Regions from separate parts of the Xanthomonas medicagonis genome, predicted to be linked through region 1. Evidence: riboswitches for the same ligand, from Rfam matches in the RefSeq annotation. Region 1 holds a riboswitch; each other region holds the start of a gene.

Region 1 (3,236 bases):
GATGGTCTTGCCGATACCGGTATCGGTGCCGGTGACGTAGAACGCGGGAACAGCCATCGCAACACATCCTCTCTTCGAGTCCGCTACATGCGGCGCGGCCGCGCAGGATAGCCGGCGCCGTGCGCCGCGTCAGCGCCGCCGCAGTCGGCGATAGCGACCGCGTTGGCGCCCAAGCCATGAGCAGCCGCTGCTAGACTCGCCGGATGTTCGCTTCCTCCACGCTCACCGGCAGCAAGCCGGAACAGTACGCCCAGTTGCTCGATCAGGCCCGCGCCCTGGTCGCCGGGGAGCCCGACCGCATCGCCAATGCCGCCAACCTGGCGGCGCTGGTGTACCACGCGCTGCCGCGGCTGAACTGGGTCGGCTTCTATCTCTACGACGGCAAGGAACTGGTGGTCGGCCCGTTCCAGGGCCTGCCGGCCTGCGTGCGCATCCCGCTGCACAAGGGCGTGTGCGGCGCCGCGGCCAGCACCGGCCAGACCCAGCGCATCGACGACGTCGAGGCGTTTCCCGGGCATATCGCCTGCGATGCGGCCTCGCGCTCGGAACTGGTGGTGCCGCTGCAGCGCGACGGCACCCTGATCGGCGTGTTCGACCTGGACAGCCCGGATCTGGCGCGCTTCGATGCCGACGACCAGCGCGGCCTGGAAGCGATCGCCCGGGTCTTCGTCGACAGCCTGCAGTGAGCCGGCGATGAGCACCGAAAAGCTGCGCAACATCGGTCCCAAGAGCGCGGCCTGGCTGCGCCAGGTCGGCCTGCGCACGCAGCAGGACCTGGCCGCGGCCGGGGCGGTCGGCGCCTTCCTGAAGGTCAAGCGCGCCGGCTTCAAGCCCAGCCTCAACCTGCTGTACTCGCTGGAGGGCGCGCTGACCGGCTGCCACTGGCAGGAACTGCCGGAGGCGCGGCGCACGCAGTTGCTCGCCGAGCTGGACCTGGCGGCGGCGCAACTGCCGGCGCAGCGCGGGCTGCCGGTGGCCGGACCGGTGGCGACCACCCATTTCGATCGCGACGGCGACGGCGGCGATGCGCCGTCTACGGACGACGCCCCGTTCGGCGGCCATGCGTTCGACGCCGACCACCATGCCGGCGAGCGCGACGACGACTGATCCGCGCACCGCGTGCTATCGGCGACAACCGGCGGCGGCTTCGCCACAGCGAGGCCGCCGCAAGGCCCGGGCAAGCGCATCTCCGCCCTGGCCTCTTGCGCCACCAGCCCCCAAGCGCCGGCGCGATCCGGCCGCACTCGGCGCCACGCCCCGGCAATCGCGTACAATCGCGCCGCTTCAAGGTGACCTGCCGGCCCCGGCCTGCAGGTTGAAACGGGAAGCCGGTGCGTCTTGCGACAAGGCCGGCGCTGCCCCCGCAACGGTAAGCGATCCGCGCTGACGACTTGCGCCACTGTGCCTTGGGCATGGGAAGGCGTCGCAGCCGGGAGTTTCGGCTCCCAGATCGCCAGCCCGGAGACCGGCCTTGCAGTTCACTGGTTGCGATGCGGAGGGCGTCGCGGCGTGCCGCGCCGCGTTTGGCGCCGTCCGCTTGCACCTTCCGTTCGCGACTCCCTTGCCGTCACAGCGCGCCGCCGCGCGCCGGAGTTGCCACCCATGTCGTCCCGCCTGCTTTCGGTCGCGATCGCGTCCGCCCTGTCCCTGCCCTCGCTGGCGCTCGCCGCCGATGCCGCCACCGACCTGGACCAGGTCCTGGTCACCGCCACCCGTACCCAGATCTCGGTGGAGGACAGCGTGGTCCCGGCGCAGGTCATCGACCGCGCCGAGATCGAGCGCAGCCAGGCCACCTCGTTGGCGCAACTGCTGCAGGGCCGCGCCGGCATCGGCATTTCCAACCAGGGCGGCCTGGGCAAGCTGACCACGCTGAACCTGCGCGGCAGCGAATCGGACCACGTGCTGGTACTGGTGGACGGCGTGCGCATCGGCTCGGCCAGCGCCGGCCTGGCCGCGTTCCAGGATCTGCCGCTGAGCCAGATCGAGCGCATCGAGATCGTGCGCGGCCCGCGCTCGAGCCTGTACGGCTCCGATGCGATCGGCGGCGTGATCCAGATCTTCACCCGCCACGGCGGCCAGGGCCTGCAGCAGAACCTGAGCCTGGGCGCCGGCAGCGACGGCCTGCGCCAGGCCAGCGCCGGCTTCAGCAACCGCGGCGAGCGCGGCTGGTTGTCGGTGCAGGGCGGCTACCAGAAGACCGACGGCATCAACGCCTGCAACGGCTCGGCCACGCTGTTCGCCGGCTGCTTCGTCGACGAGCCGGACCGCGACGGCTACCGCAACGTCTCGCTCAGCGCGCGCGCCGGCTATGCGCTCAGCGACACCCTGCGCATCGAGGGCCAGGCGCTGAACATCGACAGCCGCAACGAATACGACGGCGATGCGCTGTTCGCCGGCAACGAAGCCGACAACACCCAGCAGGTGTTCGGCGGCAAGCTCGACTGGACCCCATCCGAGCGCGTGCACCTGGCCGCGCAGGTCGGCCGCAACACCGACAAGGCCGACAGCTACTACCACGCCGCCGGCAGCGACACCCGCAGCTTCGTCAGCACCTTCGACAGCCGCCGCGACACGGCCGCGCTGCAGGGCGACTTCGGCCTGGCCGACGGCCACCTGCTGAGCGCCGGCGTGGACTGGCAGCGCGAGCAGGTCACCGGCACCACCGCGTTCGACGTGGACGAGCGCGACAACACCGGCGTGTTCGCCGAGTACCAGGGCCGTTTCGGCGCGCAGCAGGTGCAGGCCAGCGTGCGCAGCGACGACAACGAGCAGTTCGGCGAGCACACCACCGGCAGCCTCGGCTGGGGCCTGGCGCTGGACGGCGGCTTCAAGCTCACCGCCAGCATCGGCACCGGCTTCAAGGCGCCGACCTTCAACGACCTGTACTTCCCGTTCTCCGGCAACCCGGACCTGAAGCCGGAGAAGTCAAAGAGCGGCAACCTGGGCGTGGCGCAGTACGCCGATACCTGGAACTGGACCTTCAACGTCTACGAGACCCGCGTCGACGACCTGATTTCCTACGACGCCGCCACCTTCCTGCCGGTCAACGTGGACGAGGCGCGGATCCGCGGCGCCGAACTGACCGGCTACGCCGATCTGGCCGGCTGGGAACTGTCGGCGCAGCTCAGCCACACCGACCCGCGCAACCGCAGCGACGGCGCCAACCGCGACAACTGGCTGGCGCGGCGCGCGCAGAACACCGCGCGGCTGGACGTGGACCGCGGCTTCGGCCCGGT
Region 2 (3,236 bases), 490 kb from region 1:
CAGTCCATCGCCGACTGCGACCGCAGGTACTCACGCACGTCCAACTGGGCGTCGAACAGATCCTGCGGTCCGCCGCGACCGATGGCGTCGAAGTCCACGCCGAATTGCCAGGGGAAGTAGCGCGGGATCCCCGATGCGACTGCGGCGCGGGCAACCTTCATCGGCATATCGCGGCCAGCGGCATATCCGGTGCAGCCGATGACGGTGTCGAACCGGGAGAACACGGCCGCCAGTTCGTCCACGGAAGCGGCGACCAGATCGCCGGCGACGCGTTCGACGCCGAGCGCGCGAAGTTCTTCCACCACTTCGCGTTTTTCTGGCAGTTGGGAGTCGATGGACGCCTGCCGCAGCATGACGCTGACACGAGTCCCAGGGTGCTGCTGCGCGAGTCGGGCGAGGTTGCGAATGACCGGCAAGCCAAGCTCGCCGGCGCCAAGGACCAGGATGGACCTGGAGGGTGCACTGTGCTGTTGGGAGGACATCGGATGACCACGTGTGTGTACGATGGCGCCGATTCTGCCTCCCGTGCAGACAGCGCATAAGAAGGCACACGCATGATACCGATCGCTCCAGTCATGAGTTCCGAGGAGCTGCTGCAGCACTCTCAATCGATATGCGATGGCATGAGTGCAGACGACGACGGCTTGCGTCGCGAGGTGCTGTCGCATGCGGGAAATCGCTGGTCCCTCGGCATCATTCACGCGCTTGGCGTATACGGAACGCTGCGTCATGCCGACGTGGCGCGCCGGATGCGGGGAATCACGCAGCGCATGCTGACACGGACCCTTCGTCACCTCGAGCGGGATGGATTGATCAGCAGGCACGATTTCGGAGAGGTTCCGCCCCGCGTGGAGTACACCATCACGCCACTGGGCAAGGACCTGCTGATCCTGATGATTCCCATGTGGACCTGGGTCGTCGAGCGGGCCGAAGACTTCCGCACATGTCGCCAGGCGTTCGATGCGGCGCACGCGGACAACGTATCTGCTCGCACGGCATCCAAGGAAGACCTGGCGTAGCGCTGACGTTGTTCGCGCGGTCGCTACCGTTGGCGTGGGCACTCTCACGCTCGTGCACGTCGGCTGCAAAGACGTGGCCTGCTGTGGAGTGGTTCACCCAGGCCGCGGGCATGGCATTCGGATCGGTGGAGACGTAGATGACCGCAGCGCAGGTGATCAGGCCGAAGCGCGGGTGATGCCGGGCACCGGGCCGCCGATGCATCGACGCCCAGATCGTTGCCGGCCCCGGCAAGATAGGGCAAGGGACCGGTCACGACGCGGTTCTGCACGTCCGCGACGAAGCTGCCCCACTACGCCGCACACCATGCCGGGCGCAATCAAGCGATCCGTATAGGCCGATACCTGAGACCAGGAACGCCGGCTCACCCCTGGCGTGATCCCGGCACAGCGCGTGGCGCGGGTGCTTGACCGCTGCTCGCATCCGCCCTATCGTGCGCTCGCCGAAGGTATTCATCGCTTCATTCGGATGAAGGGATGAATTTAAACGGGAATCTGGTGACGGCTGGCGCCGCAAGCGCCAGCCCATTCCGGAGCTGCCCCGCAGCGGTGAATGGAAACGACCTCCGTCAATGGCACTGGGCCGGCGCATGCCGGCCTGGGAAGCGACGGACAGTAGGTGCGCAGCCGAGACGGTGCGCGTGTCCATCAGCCCGAATACCGGCCCCGGCCGGAGGACCGTGCGTCCTCCGATTCGACCTGGCGCCTCCGCGGGGAGGCGGCCGGATGCCGTGCCGTGGCCCCGCGCCGCGTCACGCGCCTCCGCCTGCCCGCGGGGCGCCGGTTCGCCCGCGGGGGCGAAGGTCGCTGGCGTGGCGGGCGGTCCCTGCGAACGGGACGCGCGGCGCGCGGTTCCTTCGTTCCTCAATGCCTATGAACGCAATGAGGAAACGCAACATGACGATCGTGACCAACCTGGGCTTCCCGCGCATCGGTGCGCGGCGCGAGCTCAAGCAGGCGCTGGAACGCTACTGGCGCCGCGACATCGACGGCGCGCAACTGCAGGAGACGGCGCGCGACCTGCGCCAGCGCCACTGGCGGCTGCAACGCGAGGCCGGGGTGGACGTGCCGCCCAGCAACGACTTCAGCCTGTACGACGCGATGCTCGACACCGCGTTCCTGTTCGATGCGATCCCGCAACGCTACCGGGCGCTGGCCGATGCCGATCCGCTGGCCGGCTACTTCGCGATGGCGCGCGGCACGCAACAGGATGGGCTGGACCTGCACGCGCTGGAAATGACCAAGTGGTTCGACACCAACTACCACTACCTGGTGCCTGAGCTGGCCCAGCACCAACCCTTCCGCCTGCGCGGCGACAAGCCGGTGGCGGAATTCCTGGAAGCCAAGGCGCAGGGCATCCAGACCCGGCCGGTGCTGATCGGGCCGGTGACGTTCCTGGCGCTGTCCAAGACGGTGGACGGCAGCGATCGCTGGGCGCTGCTGGACAGCCTGTTGCCGGTGTACGCCGAACTGCTGCAACGCCTGCATGCGGCCGGCGCCGGCTGGGTGCAGTTGGACGAGCCGGCGCTGGTGCTGGACCTGGACGACGCCGCGCGCGAGGCGTATCGCCGCGCCTACGCCTTCCTGGCGCAGGCGCCACGGCCGAAACTGCTGCTGACCAACTACTTCGGCGAGCTGGGCGACAACCTGGACCTGGCGATGGCGCTGCCGGTGGACGGCGTGCACGTGGACCTGGTGCGCGGCGTGGCGCAGCTGGACGCGGTGCTGCAGGCGTTGCCGGCCGGGCGCGTGCTCTCGGCCGGCCTGGTCAACGGCCGCAACGTATGGCGCACGCCGCTGGACAACGCGCTGACCCTGGCCCGCTACGCCGCCGGCCATGTCGGCCACGAGCGGCTGTGGCTGGCGCCGTCGTGCTCGCTGCTGCACGTGCCGGTGGATCTGCAGCAGGAAACCAAGCTGGACCGCGAACTGATCGGCTGGCTGGCCTTCGCCCGGCAGAAGCTGCAGGAGCTGCGCACCCTGGCCGATGCGCTGGACGATCAACCGCAGGCGCAGGCCGCGCTGGCCGAGGCGCGCGATGCGCTGGCCAGCCGTCGCGCCTCCACCCGCGTGCACCGCGCCGAGGTGGCACGGCGGGTGGATGCGCTAACGGAGGATGCCGGCCGTCGGCAGTCGCCGTATACGCAGCGCCGCCAGGCGCAGCAGGCGGCGTTGCGGCTGCCGCTGTATCCGACCACCACGATCGGCTCGTTCCCCCAG
Region 3 (3,236 bases), 520 kb from region 1:
CGCCGCGCTTCTCGTCGAAGAAGTCCTGCAGGTACCAGCCCTTGACCTCCTTCACCTCGTGCGGGTCGAACAGGTACCACTCGCCGCGGCGCTCGACCGCTTCCATGAAGATGTCCGGCACGCACACCGCGGTGAACACGTCGTGCGCGCGCAGGCGCTGGTCGCCGTTGTTCAGGCGCAGGTCCAGGAACGCCTCGATATCGCGATGCCAGATGTCCAGGTACACGGCGATGGCGCCCTTGCGCTGGCCGAGCTGGTCCACCGACACGGCGGTGTTGTTGAGCTGCTTGATCCACGGCACCACGCCGCCGCTGGAGTTCTTGACCCCGCGGATCGCCGAGCCGGAGGAACGCACGTAGCCCAGGTAGGCGCCGACGCCGCCGCCGTGCTTGGACACGCGCGCCACGTCGGTGTTGGAGTCGTAGATGCCCTGCAGGCTGTCGTCCACGGTATCGATGAAGCAGCTCGACAGCTGCCCGCCGATCTTGCCGGCGTTGGCCAGCGTGGGCGTGGCGACGGTCATGTACAGGTTGGACAGCGCCCAGTAGGCCTCGCCGACCAGTTGCATGCGGCGCTCGCGCGGCTTCTCGTCCTGCATCAGGTACAGGGCGATGGTCAGCCAGCGCTCCTGCGGCAGTTCGTAGACCTTGCGCGAGGTGTCGGTGGCCAGGTAGCGCGTGGCCAGCAGATAAAGGCCGTTGTAGGCGAACAGCTTGTCGCGCTCCGGGTCGATCATCCTGCCGGCTTCGGCCAGTTCGTCCTTGGAGTAGTTCTTGAGGATGTCGATCGAGTACACGCCGCGGTCGGCCAGGCTCTCCTGCAGGCCGACGTAGGAGCCGTACTTCTCGCCGGCATCGTAGAAGCGGTTCTTGCTGGCGCGCTTGTACAGGCGGTGCAGGTACAGGCGCGCGGCGAAGTACTCCCACTCCGGGGTGGCGATGTCCACGCGCGACTCGGCCTCGCGGATCAGGTAGTCGACCATGTCGTCGGCCGACAGGCTTTCCTTCTTCTCGACGAAGGCGAAGGCCTTGCGCTCGTAGTCCGCCACGTCCAGTTGCGGGAACTCGGCGTGGATCCGGTCCAGGGTGCGCTGCAGGCGCGAGCGATCGAAGGCCATGCGGCGGTTGCCGCCGTCCTTGACGATCCAGGTCACGGCGCGCTGGTCGTTGCTCGGCTCGCTGGCGGCCACGTCGGGCTGCGCGGCGGCGGCGGCCGGCGTGGAATCGACGTCGGCGGCGTCGAGGGGGGCGGCGGCCGGCAGGCTGTGGGTCTGGCTCATGAAGGTCTCCAAGCGTGGTTGCACCGGCTGCCCGACCCTCGCAGGCAGGCTCCGACCGGATCAGCAGCGTGGGGACGCGGTGTCGCAGCGACCGCGACGGCGCAGGCATGCGGCCTGCGGGCGGTCACCGCTTCACCGACCCTCTCCCCCCGGAGATTCAACGGTCGGCGCCGCGCTGTGTGCATCGCGCGGCTGTCGGCAGGTCTTCGGGCTGATGGGCGGCGGCCGATGGCCGGTGTCCTAGCCCGTCGCTTCCCAAGGCGGGACGCCTCAGTGCGGGTGACGGGTTCGTTCCCAATTACCGCTGCGGGGCAGCGCCGGACTGAGCGCCTTTGCGCCGCACCGGCTTCCCTTTTGATCCCGCAGCCTGGTGGCTGCTGGAACCGACCACCACAAGATAGTGGGGTACCTGAGCGTCGTCAACGCTAAATGTAGTCGTAAATGCGCAAAGCCAAGCGGGACAACCGTTTGCCGCAGGGACCCCGCAAATCCCCGCTACGGCGCGCCGGATCGGACAGGAAACGGCCGCAGCGCCCATGCCGCAAGGGCCTGGGCGCGCCTATCGGCGGCCGCCCGCGCATCGCGGTGCGCGCCGATCTGCGCCAACTGCGCGGGGAGCGGGCCACCGCCACGCCGGCAGCGGGCGAACGGTCGCCGCGCGCGGCGCCCCTGCAACCCGGCGGCGCCGGCCGTTGCACGGACTTGGGTTGCAGGCACGATGCCGCTGTCGCGCCGCGCCGGCTCAGCGCGAGCGCTGGCCGGCCTGCTGCCTGGCCTGCTGCACCGCCGCGCGCAGTTCGTCCGGCGACAGCTGGCCGTCGTGATTGCGGTCCAGCGCGTCGAACCGCTTGGCGAGGCGCGGCAGCGACGCCTCGGCTTCGCTGCGGCTGATCAGGCCATCGCCGTTGGCGTCGGCGGCCTTGAGCTTTTGCTGCAGTTGCTCCTTCTGTGCGGCGCTCGGCGCGGTCTGTGCGGCAGCGGTGCCGGCCAACAGCAGGCTGCACAGCAGCCCATGGGCAATGCGTGTCTTCATGGCGGTCTCGGATAGGGGGTGGACGGAAGAGTGGCGACCCGGGCGAGGAACCGACGCGGCGGACTGGCCGACGCGGGGGCGGGCGCCACGCCAGGGGTGTGGCCGGCTACGGACGGCAGGCCACGACCTCGCCAGCGGCGTTGGTGCAGGTTCCGGTGTGGGTGACACTGCCGTCGGCGACCGTGGTCGAGCCCTGGTAACTGCCGCCGTTGGCACCGCTGGCACTGGTCTGGCGGCTACCGGTGACGCTGCCATCGGCGCTCCTGGCGATGCTGCCGCTGCTGCTGGCGCTGCCACCGTTGGCGGTGGTGACGCTGGCGCTGCCCTGGCGGCCGGCGCTGCCGTCGGCGTTGCGGTAGGCACTGGACTGACGCGCGGCCGCCGCGCCGTTGGCGCCGCTCGCGGCCGCACTGCGGCTGTTCGAGACGTTGCCCTGGCCATCGGCCTGCCACTGCCGCGCGCGGGTCCGGCTGCCGTGGGTGCCGCTGGCGCTGGCATTCACCGCGGCACTGCGGGCGCCATCGACGTGACTGGCGGTGCGGGTCCGGGTGCGCTCGCGCGCCTGTGCAGCGGGCGCCGCCAGCGCGGTCAGGCCGCTGATGGCCAGGGCGAGCAGAAGAAGCGAAGTGCGGGGCGAGAGGGTCATCGTCGTTCTCCGTGGAGCAGCGCAGCGCTGCGGTGGAACCACGGTAGGCCGCTTGCAGGCGCCAGGTGCGGCGTTTCGGCCAGCGGATGTTTCCGCGCACGGCGGCGGAAACATCCGCTTACAACTTCCGTGCGCCGGGCATTGCCGTGCGGGCGCGGCGCACCCGATAGTGGCCCCATGAACGACGCCCCCGCCCGCCTGCTCCTGGTCGACGACGACGAACGCCTGCGCGAGCTGCTGCGTCGCTATCTCGACGGCCAGGGATTCGTGGTGAAGGC

The links. A riboswitch is a leader RNA that binds a small molecule or an ion and turns the genes downstream of it on or off. The one in region 1 is predicted to bind cobalamin.
Region 2: linked by a shared signal. The riboswitch ahead of metE (5-methyltetrahydropteroyltriglutamate--homocysteine S-methyltransferase) and the one ahead of btuB (TonB-dependent vitamin B12 receptor) in region 1 are both predicted to bind cobalamin.
Region 3: linked by a shared signal. The riboswitch ahead of AB3X07_RS21840 (ribonucleoside-diphosphate reductase subunit alpha) and the one ahead of btuB (TonB-dependent vitamin B12 receptor) in region 1 are both predicted to bind cobalamin.

Annotation. Positions count from the first base shown of each region.
Region 1 covers NZ_CP162488.1:4,605,550-4,608,785, forward strand. The annotation lists gene bioD (dethiobiotin synthase) at 1-57, opposite strand, end outside; gene AB3X07_RS19460 (GAF domain-containing protein) at 204-686, shown strand; gene AB3X07_RS19465 (TfoX/Sxy family protein) at 694-1,107, shown strand; cobalamin riboswitch at 1,271-1,489, shown strand; gene btuB (TonB-dependent vitamin B12 receptor) at 1,603-3,236, shown strand, end outside.
Region 2 covers NZ_CP162488.1:5,091,299-5,094,534, forward strand. The annotation lists gene AB3X07_RS21705 (aromatic alcohol reductase) at 1-482, opposite strand, end outside; gene AB3X07_RS21710 (winged helix-turn-helix transcriptional regulator) at 624-1,019, shown strand; cobalamin riboswitch at 1,447-1,700, shown strand; gene metE (5-methyltetrahydropteroyltriglutamate--homocysteine S-methyltransferase) at 1,914-3,236, shown strand, end outside.
Region 3 covers NZ_CP162488.1:5,127,354-5,130,589, forward strand. The annotation lists gene AB3X07_RS21840 (ribonucleoside-diphosphate reductase subunit alpha) at 1-1,279, opposite strand, end outside; cobalamin riboswitch at 1,459-1,682, opposite strand; gene AB3X07_RS21845 (hypothetical protein) at 2,022-2,312, opposite strand; gene AB3X07_RS21850 (hypothetical protein) at 2,419-2,958, opposite strand; gene ompR (two-component system response regulator OmpR) at 3,136-3,236, shown strand, end outside.